Regions from separate parts of the Streptomyces sp. NPDC001480 genome, predicted to be linked through region 1. Evidence: riboswitches for the same ligand, from Rfam matches in the RefSeq annotation. Region 1 holds a riboswitch; each other region holds the start of a gene.
The links. A riboswitch is a leader RNA that binds a small molecule or an ion and turns the genes downstream of it on or off. The one in region 1 is predicted to bind thiamine pyrophosphate.
Positions count from the first base shown of each region.

Region 2: linked by a shared signal. The riboswitch ahead of thiC (phosphomethylpyrimidine synthase ThiC) and the one ahead of ACFY01_RS34370 (thiamine ABC transporter substrate binding subunit) in region 1 are both predicted to bind thiamine pyrophosphate.
Region 3: linked by a shared signal. The riboswitch ahead of thiO (glycine oxidase ThiO) and the one ahead of ACFY01_RS34370 (thiamine ABC transporter substrate binding subunit) in region 1 are both predicted to bind thiamine pyrophosphate.

Region 1 covers NZ_JBIAVX010000016.1:159,505-162,749, reverse strand. The annotation lists gene ACFY01_RS34380 (chaplin) at 1-197, opposite strand, end outside; gene rlmN (23S rRNA (adenine(2503)-C(2))-methyltransferase RlmN) at 359-1,465, shown strand; TPP riboswitch at 1,490-1,597, shown strand; gene ACFY01_RS34370 (thiamine ABC transporter substrate binding subunit) at 1,686-2,768, shown strand; gene ACFY01_RS34365 (ABC transporter permease) at 2,807-3,245, shown strand, end outside.
Region 2 covers NZ_JBIAVX010000013.1:88,729-91,973, forward strand. The annotation lists gene ACFY01_RS30515 (YibE/F family protein) at 1-1,301, opposite strand, end outside; TPP riboswitch at 1,373-1,529, shown strand; gene thiC (phosphomethylpyrimidine synthase ThiC) at 1,522-3,245, shown strand, end outside.
Region 3 covers NZ_JBIAVX010000003.1:429,126-432,370, forward strand. The annotation lists gene ACFY01_RS09240 (NAD(P)/FAD-dependent oxidoreductase) at 75-1,304, opposite strand; gene ACFY01_RS09245 (hypothetical protein) at 1,337-1,687, opposite strand; TPP riboswitch at 1,741-1,852, shown strand; gene thiO (glycine oxidase ThiO) at 1,850-3,010, shown strand; gene thiS (sulfur carrier protein ThiS) at 3,007-3,219, shown strand; gene ACFY01_RS09260 (thiazole synthase) at 3,222-3,245, shown strand, end outside.

The sequences.
Region 1 (3,245 bases):
GGGGCGTAGACGGGGATCTGGACAAGGTTGCCGGACAGGAAGCCGGGCGAGCCGATGGCCGTGCCGCGGGCGATGGCGCCGCCCTTGTTGACGCACGTGGTACGGGGAGGGCCGCCATGGGCGTGGGCGGCCGTCGCGCAGGGCAGCACCAGGCAGCCCGCGGCACCGAGCGCCACCGCGATTTTTTGCAGGATCATGCTCGGCACTGTCACAGACACCGGCAACAGCCCTCGGCAGCCACACGGCACAGCGCGTCAGCACCCCCCGAGCAGCCGAGCAGGCCGACCGCCACCAGGGCTATCGGGAGACAGGCGACAGTCGCAGGCCACCCGATTCGATCTGCGACACTGGTATGGCCATGCCTAAGCCCGGAGAACTCACTTTCGTCGCCCCGCGCGGAGCCAAGAAGCCGCCGCGGCATCTCGCTGATCTCACGCCTGCCGAGCGCAAGGAGGCGGTGGCCGAGGTCGGGGAGAAGCCGTTTCGTGCCAAGCAGCTCTCGCAGCACTACTTCGCGCGGTACGCGCACGACCCGGAGCAGTGGACGGACATCCCCGCCGGTTCGCGCGCCAAGCTGCGGGAGGCGCTGCTGCCGGAGCTGATGACGGTGGTGCGGCACCTGTCGACCGACCAGGGCACCACCCGCAAGACGCTGTGGCGGCTGTTCGACGGGACGCTCGTCGAGTCGGTGCTGATGCGGTACCCGGACCGGGTCACCATGTGCATCAGCTCGCAGGCGGGCTGCGGGATGAACTGCCCGTTCTGCGCGACCGGGCAGGCGGGGCTCGACCGTAACCTGTCCACCGCCGAGATCGTCCACCAGATCGTGGACGGGATGCGGGCGCTCAGGGACGGAGAGGTGCCCGGCGGGCCGGCGCGGCTGTCCAACATCGTCTTCATGGGGATGGGCGAGCCGCTCGCCAACTACAAGCGCGTGGTGGGTGCCATCCGGGCGCTCACCGATCCCGAGCCGGACGGGCTCGGGCTGTCGCAGCGCGGCATCACCGTCTCCACCGTCGGGCTCGTCCCGGCGATCCACCGGTTCTCCGACGAGGGCTTCAAGTGCCGGCTCGCGATCTCGCTGCACGCGCCCGACGACGAGCTGCGCGACACCCTCGTACCCGTGAACACGCGCTGGAAGGTGCGCGAGGTGCTGGACGCCGGCTTCGAGTACAGCGCCAGGTCCGGCCGGCGGCTGTCCATCGAGTACGCGCTGATCCGGGACATCAACGACCAGGCCTGGCGCGGTGACCGGCTCGGACGGCTGCTCAGGGGCAAGCCCGTGCACGTCAATCTGATTCCGCTGAACCCGACGCCGGGGTCCAAGTGGACCGCCTCGCGGCCGGAGGACGAGAAGGCGTTCGTGGAGGCCATCGCCGCCCATGGTGTGCCCGTCACCATCCGGGACACCCGTGGGCAGGAGATCGACGGAGCCTGTGGTCAGCTGGCGGCCACCGAGCGGTAGTCTGTCGGCCGTAAGTACATCTTCATATTCCGACAGGGGAGCGCCACAGCGCTGAGAGTGCGGCAACCGGGCCGCAGACCCTCTGAACCTCGCCCAGGTCATTCTGGGTAGGGAGTTCGGTCATCACTCGAGCTGTTGCGCCCTGCCCGGGACCGGCGGAATCCTCCGCGGGTCCCGGGCAGGGCCGCGTCTCTTCCTGGTCAACCCCAGGAGGAATCCAGTGCACAACAAGACCTTCGTGGCCGTGGCCGTCGGGCTCGGCCTCGTGGCGCTGCCCGCTCTGACGGGGTGCGGGTCGTCGAACGGCGGGGGTTCGGCGGACTCCAGGACCGTCACCCTCGTCAGCCACGACTCGTGGGCCGTGTCGAAGAGCGTGCAGAAGGACTTCGAGAAGCAGTCCGGGTACAAGCTCAGGGTCCTGAATGACGGCGACGCGGGTCAGGCCGTCAACAAGGCGATCCTGACCAAGGACCACCCGCAGGGCGACGTCTTCTTCGGCGTCGACAACACGCTGCTGTCCCGGGCCCTCGACAACGGGCTGTTCCAGTCGTACCGGCCCAAGGGCTCCGACCTGGTCCTGCCCCAGTACCGCGTCGACCAGGACAAGCACCGGGTCACGCCCATCGACACCGGCGACATCTGCGTCAACTACGACAAGGCGTACTTCGACCAGCACAAGCTCACTCCGCCGAAGTCCTTCGCCGACCTCGCCGAGCCCGCGTACAAGAACCTCCTCGTCACCGAGAACGCGGCCACCTCCTCGCCCGGCCTGGGCTTCCTGCTCGGCAGTGCCGCCCAGTACGGAGACGGGGGCTGGCAGGGTTACTGGAAGAAGCTCAAGGACAACGGCGTGAAGGTCGTCGACGGCTGGGAGCAGGCCTACTCCCAGGAGTTCTCCGGCTCCTCCGGGGGCAGAAAGGCCGGCGGCGACCGGCCGCTCGTGGTGTCGTACGCCTCCTCGCCGCCCGCCGAGGTGATCTACGCCAAGAAGCGGCCCAGCACCGCCCCGACCGGGGTGTCGTACGGCACCTGCTTCCGGCAGACCGAGTACGCGGGGCTGCTGAGCAACGCGGGGAACACCAAGGGCGGCAAGGCGTTCCTCGACTTCCTGCTCACCAAGGAGTTCCAGGACGACATGCCGCTCAACATGTTCGTCTACCCGGTGCGCGAGGGCGCCCAGGTGCCGCCGGACTTCGTCAAGTACGGCCCGCAGGCCAAGTCCCCCGAGACCATGGCTCCCGAGAAGATCGCCGCCCATCGTGACCAGTGGGTCAAGTCGTGGACGTCTCTCGTACTGAAGTAGCCGTGCCCAGGCGGGGGACGGCGGCGCGGCTCGGGCTGATGGCGCTGCCCGTCGCGTTCTTCTCGGTGTTCTTCGCCTGGCCCGTGGCCGCGATCGTCGCCCGCGGGCTGAAGGTGGACGGCGTCTGGCAGTTCGGGCGGATGGCGGACGTCGTCACCCAGCCGGACATCCGGCACGTGCTGTGGTTCACCACCTGGCAGGCGCTGGCCTCCACCGCGCTCACCCTGCTGATCGCGCTGCCCGCCGCCTACGCCTTCGCCCGCCTGGACTTTCCCGGCAAGCAGGTGCTGCGGGCCGTCGTCACGGTTCCGTTCGTGCTGCCGACCGTCGTCGCCGGCACCGCCTTCCTCGCGCTGCTGGGGCGCGGCGGGCTGCTGGACGAACTGTGGGGCGTGCGGCTGGACACCACCGTGTGGGCGATCCTGCTGGCGCACGTGTTCTTCAACTACGCGGTCGTCGTACGGACCGTGGGCGGAC
Region 2 (3,245 bases), on a different contig from region 1:
AGGGTGCGCACGATCTCCTCCGCCACCAGCTCGCTGTTGGCGACCGTTCCCACGCTGCTCTGTGCGATGGAGAACAGCAGCAGCAGTGGCAGCGCGGCACCCGCATAGGCCAGCACGAGTGTGTTGACCACGGATGCGATGTGGTCGCGGCCGATACGGATGGCCGCGCGGTACAGCCCCCGCCAGCCCATTGACGGATTGGCCTCGTGCAGCTCCCACACGGCCGAGGTCTGCGTCACCGTCACATCGTCCAGGACACCGAGCGAACCGATGATGACACCGGCGAGCAGCAGACCGCTCATGTCGATCGACGGATACAGACCGTGGATCAGACCGGTGCTGTCGTCGGTGTTGCCGGTGAGGGCGGCCCAGCCTATGAACAGCTTGCCGAGGACACCGATCAGGGACAGCGAGATCAGCGTGCCGAGGACCGCCACCGACGTACGGGCCGACAGACCATGGCACATGTAGAGCGCGATCAGCATGATGGCGCTGGCGCCGACCACCGCCACGATCAGCGGGTTCGACCCCTGGAGGATCGCGGGCAGGATGAAGAAGTTGAGGATGAGGAAGCTGATGGCCAGCGCGACCAGCGCCATGACGCCACGCATCCGTCCGACGACCACGACGACGAGTGCGAAGATCCCGGCCAGCAGCGCCATCGGGAAGCGCCGGTTGACGTCGGTCACCGAGTACTGGAGGTCCTTCGGCGCCGAGGGCTCGTAGGCGGCCACGACCTTCTCGCCCTGGTGCAGTTGTCGCGGCTGGTCCGGCTGCACGATCTCCGTGAACGTACGGCCCTTGTCCTTGCCGGTGTCGACCCTGATCGTCGCCTTCTTGCAGGTGCCACTCGTCTCCTGCTGCGCTGAACCGCCCCCGGCTGTGGAGGTGTCGCCGGTCGAGGCGCCTCCGGAGGCGTTCACCGACTTGCAGCTGACCTCGACGACCTTGGCGACCGTAGCCTGCTGGGTCTGCCGGTCGAAGCCGACCCCCGTCCGCTCGTGCGGAGGGGCGCCACCGGGCCAGAGAATCACGAGACCGACCGCTACCGCCGCGGTGAACGGGATCAGAACGGCCGCGATGACCTTGCGCAGATGCTTGGAGACCGGGGCCGCGGGGCCGTGGCTGTGACTGTGGGAGTGCCCGTGTCCCCCGCTGTGCCCGTGCCCTCCGCTGTGCCCGTGCCCTCCGCCGTGTCCGTGCCCTTCACCGGCCTCGCGGCCGAGTTCTGAGCCGTCGCCAGGGCCGTGCCCGTGCGGCGGCTCAGGGGGCGGGTATGGAGACTGCTGTGTCGTGGTCACCGCCCGATCATTGCAAGAACGGGCAGGGGGCACTGTTGACCGCGCCACAAATGACGCTAGCGTGGAGGCACCTTTGCACACGCGGGAGCTCGGAGCACCGGGCTGAGAGGGCGCTGACCTCCGTCTTCGCGATGTTTCACGTGGAACACCGAGAGACGGAAACCGCTGCGTCGACCGCCGAACCTGTTACCGGGTAATGCCGGCGTAGGGAGTAGGTCTCATGACCAACAAGGACGCACGCACGCCTGCCTCCACGCAGCTCTCCAGCGACGGGGAGGCCGGGAAGTCCATCGGCTGGCACAAGGGGTATGTCGAGGGCTCGCGCCCCGACCTGCGCGTGCCGGTCCGTCAGGTGCACCTCACCAACGGGCAGTCGGTCACGCTGTACGACACCTCAGGCCCGTACACCGATCCACTCGTCGAGACCGACGTCCGCAGGGGCCTGTCGCCGCTGCGGGAGAACTGGATCATCGGCCGCGGCGACACCGAGGAGTACGCGGGCCGACCTGTCCGTCCTGAGGACGACGGGATCAAGCACACCTCGCCCCGGGGTGGCCTGCGCAACCTCGACGCGGTCTTCCCCGGACGGCCCCGCCAGCCACGCAGGGGCCGGGACGGCCAGGCGGTCACCCAGCTCGCCTATGCCCGTCGAGGTGAGATCACGCCGGAGATGGAGTTCGTGGCGCTGCGGGAGAACGTTTCTCCCGAGGTCGTCCGCGAGGAGATCGCGGCCGGCCGGGCCGTGCTGCCCGCCAACGTCAACCACCCGGAGATCGAGCCGATGATCATCGGCAAGCGGTTCCTGGTGAAGGTCAACGCCAACATCGGCAACTCGGCGGTGACGTCCTCCATCGAGGAGGAGGTCGAGAAGATGACCTGGGCGACCCGCTGGGGCGCCGACACGGTCATGGACCTGTCCACCGGCCGCAACATCCACACCACCCGCGAGTGGGTGCTGCGCAACTCCCCCGTCCCCATCGGCACGGTGCCGCTCTACCAGGCCCTGGAGAAGGTCGACGGCAAGGCCGAGGAACTGACCTGGGACATCTACAAGGACACGGTCGTCGAACAGGCCGAGCAGGGCGTGGACTACATGACCGTCCACGCCGGCGTGCGTCTGGCGTACGTACCGCTGACCGCGAACCGCAAGACCGGCATCGTCTCGCGCGGCGGCTCCATCATGGCGGCCTGGTGCCTGGCGCACCACAAGGAGTCGTTCCTGTACGAGAACTTCGAGGAACTCTGCGAGATCCTGGCCGCCTACGACGTCACGTACTCGCTGGGCGACGGGCTCCGGCCCGGCTCGATCGCGGACGCCAACGACGAGGCGCAGTTCGCGGAACTCCGAACTCTCGGGGAACTCAACGGGATCGCCAAGCGTTTCAACGTACAGACCATGATCGAGGGCCCGGGACACGTCCCGATGCACAAGATCAAGGAGAACATCGACCTTCAGCAGGAGATCTGCGATGAAGCTCCGTTCTATACGCTCGGCCCGCTGACCACGGACGTCGCGCCGGCGTACGACCACATCACCTCCGGCATCGGTGCCGCGATGATCGCCTGGTGGGGCACGGCGATGCTCTGCTACGTCACGCCCAAGGAGCACTTGGGCCTGCCCAACCGTGACGACGTCAAGACCGGCGTCATCACCTACAAGATCGCCGCCCATGCAGCCGACCTCGCCAAGGGACACCCCGGTGCCCAGGAATGGGACGACGCGCTGTCCGACGCCCGCTTCGAGTTCCGGTGGGAGGACCAGTTCAACCTCGCCCTCGACCCGGACACGGCACGGGAGTTCCACGACGAGACACTTCCGGCCGAGCCCGCCAAGACGGCCCACTTCTGTTCCATGTGCGGGCCGAAGTTCTGCAGCATGAAGATCTCACACGACATCAGGCGTGAACACGGCGGAAGTCAGACCGAGATCGAGGAGGGCATGGC
Region 3 (3,245 bases), on a different contig from region 1:
ACAAGCCTGCCATCTGCCACTGACACTCGGAAGTCAGGCCGGTCCACCTGGGGCGACATCCCAGGTCCCGGGCCTTAAGCCGTGGCGTTCTTCAGCGGCCTCGCCGGGTCGGCCAGCAGCTCCGGCCGCATCGGTGTGCCCGCCTCGATCAGCCGTCGCCCCTGGGCCAGGTCCCTCGGGCGTCCCACGGCGAGCAGGGCCACCAGCCGGTCCTCCTTCAGCCAGCAGACCGTCCACGCGGGGCCGGCCGGATCGCCGCGCCACAGGGTGCGGTCGGCCGCGCCGTGGTGACCGGCGTACTGGACGAAGCGGCCGAACTGCTCGGACCAGAAGTACGGCACGGGGTCGTAGACCGCGGGGGTCTCGTCCATGATGTTCGCGGCGACCGTGCGCGGGCCCTGGAGGGCGTTGTCCCAGTGGTGGACGAGCAGCCGCTCCCCGTACCGCCGGGAGGGGAAGGAGGCGCAGTCGCCGACCGCGTACACGTCCGGGGCCGAGGTCCGCAGGTGCTCGTCGGCCACCACCTCGCCGTGCGCGCCGAGTTCGATGCCGGAGCCGGCCAGCCACGCCGTGGCGGGGCGGGCTCCGATGCCGACGACGACGGCGCCCGCGGGCACCCGTGAGCCGTCGTCGAGCACCACCGCGCCCGGCTCGACGCGCTCCACGCGCGCGTGGGTGCGCAACACGGCGCCGCTGTCGGCGTACCAGGACACCATCGGCGCGGCCACCTCGGCCGGGAGCGCGCCGGCGAGGGGGCGGTCCGCCGCTTCCACGACCGTGACCGCGCAGCCCGCCTCGCGGGCCGCCGTGGCGAACTCGGCGCCGATCCAGCCCGCGCCGACGACCACGATGTCGTGCTGCCGGGCGAGTACCGGCCGCAGCCGTTCGGCGTCGTCGAGGGTGCGCAGCAGGTGCACGCCGGGCACGCCCTCCGTGCCCGGCAGCCGGATCGGTTCGGCGCCGGTGGCCAGGACCAGCACGTCGTACGGCACGGGCCCGGCCTCGGTGTCGACCTCGTGCTCGCCCGGGCGCACGCCCAGCGCCTCACGGCCGAGCAGGAGTTCGATGCCGAGCGCCTCGAAGTCGACGTCGAAGGCGGAGCCCTCGGCCTTGCCGAGCAGCACCGCCTTGGACAGCGGCGGCCGGTCGTACGGCTGGTGCGGTTCGGCGCCGATCAGCGTCACGGTGCCCCGGAAACCCTGCTCGCGCAGGGCGACCGCGGTCTGCACCCCGGCCATGCCCGCGCCGACGACGACCACGCGCCGCGCCTGTGACGTGCCCTGTTCCCGCGTCTGCTCGCTCACTCGATCACCATAGTCAACTGACTCTTCGTCAGTCAGGGGGCGTGCTCAGTGACCTGCTCCACAACGCTCGTACCCGCTCCGGGCTGCGATTCCCACTCCCAGGTCTCCTCCAGCCGCACCCTGCCGTCGGGCAGCTCGACGACGGTGGACGCGCAGTGTCCGCCGGAGGTGGTGCCGTCCCGCTTCAGCTGCACGTACCGGAAGTCCAGCCGGTCCCCCTCCCGGGTGCCCACGAGACACCCGCGTACGACATCGCCGCCCGCGTAGTCGGCCCAGATCTCGCCGTCCTTCTCGTGGTACGCGAACCGGGTGCGCGTACCCACCTGTCCCGGGGCCTGGTCCGCGACGGGGGCGAGGATCAGACCGTCGAGCGAGCGGGCCATCGGCGGAGGCCTCCTTACAAGTCAGGTGCTCTGCGGGCTAGGGTGGCCACCGTACAAGCACTCGCGGGAGCCCGGACGCACCGGGCTGAGAGGGAGGCTGGCGGCCTCCGACCGTACGAACCTGATCCGGGTCATGCCGGCGAAGGGAGGGGCTGGACGCCCATGCCGTCACGTACGTCCGACGTCCTCGTCATCGGGGGCGGCATCATCGGCCTGGTCACCGCCTGGCGGGCCGCGCAGCGCGGCCTGGCGACGGCCGTGGTGGACCCGGAGCCGGGCGGCGGCGCAGCCCAGGTGGCGGCCGGGATGCTGGCCGCCGTCACGGAGCTGCACCACGGCGAGCAGACGCTGCTCGGCCTGAACCTGGCGTCGGCCCGCCGCTATCCGGACTTCGCGGCCGAGCTGACCGAGCTCACCGGCCTGGACCTCGGCTACCGCAGATGCGGCACGCTCGCCGTCGCGCTGGACGCCGACGACCGCGCCCACCTGCGCGAACTGCACGCCCTTCAGCACCGGTCGGGCCTGGAGTCGGAGTGGCTGTCCGGACGGGAGTGCCGGCGTCTCGAACCGATGCTCGCGCCGGGGGTGCGCGGCGGGCTCCGGGTGGACGGCGACCACCAGATCGACCCGCGCAGGCTGGCGGCCGCGCTGCTCGCCGCCTGCGAGCGGGCCGGGGTGGTCTTCCACCGGGTGTGGGCCGAGCGCTTGGACGTCGTACGGGACCGGGCGGCCGGCGTCACCGCCTCGGACGGCGGCGAGTTGCGCGCGGGCCAGGTGGTACTGGCCGCCGGAAGCCTGAGCGGGCGGCTCGCGGGCCTGCCCGAGGACGTGCTGCCGCCGGTGCGGCCGGTGAAGGGCCAGGTGGTGCGGCTGACCGTGCCGCAGCGGTACGCGCCGTTCCTCAGCCGGACCGTACGTGCCGTGGTGCGCGGCAGCCACGTCTACCTGGTGCCCCGGGAGAACGGCGAGCTGGTCGTCGGGGCCACCAGCGAGGAGCTGGGCTGGGACACGACGGTGACCGCGGGCGGGGTGTACCAGCTGCTGCGCGACGCGCACGAGCTGGTGCCCGGCATCACCGAGCTGCCGCTCACCGAGACCCGGGCCGGACTGCGGCCCGGCTCACCCGACAACGCGCCGCTGCTCGGCCCGACCGGTCTGGACGGGCTGCTGCTGGCCACCGGGCACTACCGCAACGGCGTGCTGCTCACGCCCGTCACCGGGGACGCCCTGGCGCACGCCCTGACCACCGGTGAACTGCCCGAGGAGGCCCGCCCGTTCACCCTCAAGCGCTTCGGCAAGGCACTCACGGAGCAGCCCGCATGAACAGCCCCGTCACCATTTCCGTCAACGGAGAGCGCCGGGAGATCGCCCCCGGCACCGCTCTCGACACCCTCGTGAAGTCCCTCACCGCGGCGCCGCGCGGAGTGGCCGCCGCGCTCAACGAAACCGTCGTCCCGCGCGCGCAGTGGCCCTCCACGGCCCTGGCCGAGGGCGACCGCGTCGAAGTCCTCACCGCCGTCCAGGGAGGCTGACCATGGCCGACGACCCCTTCGTCCTC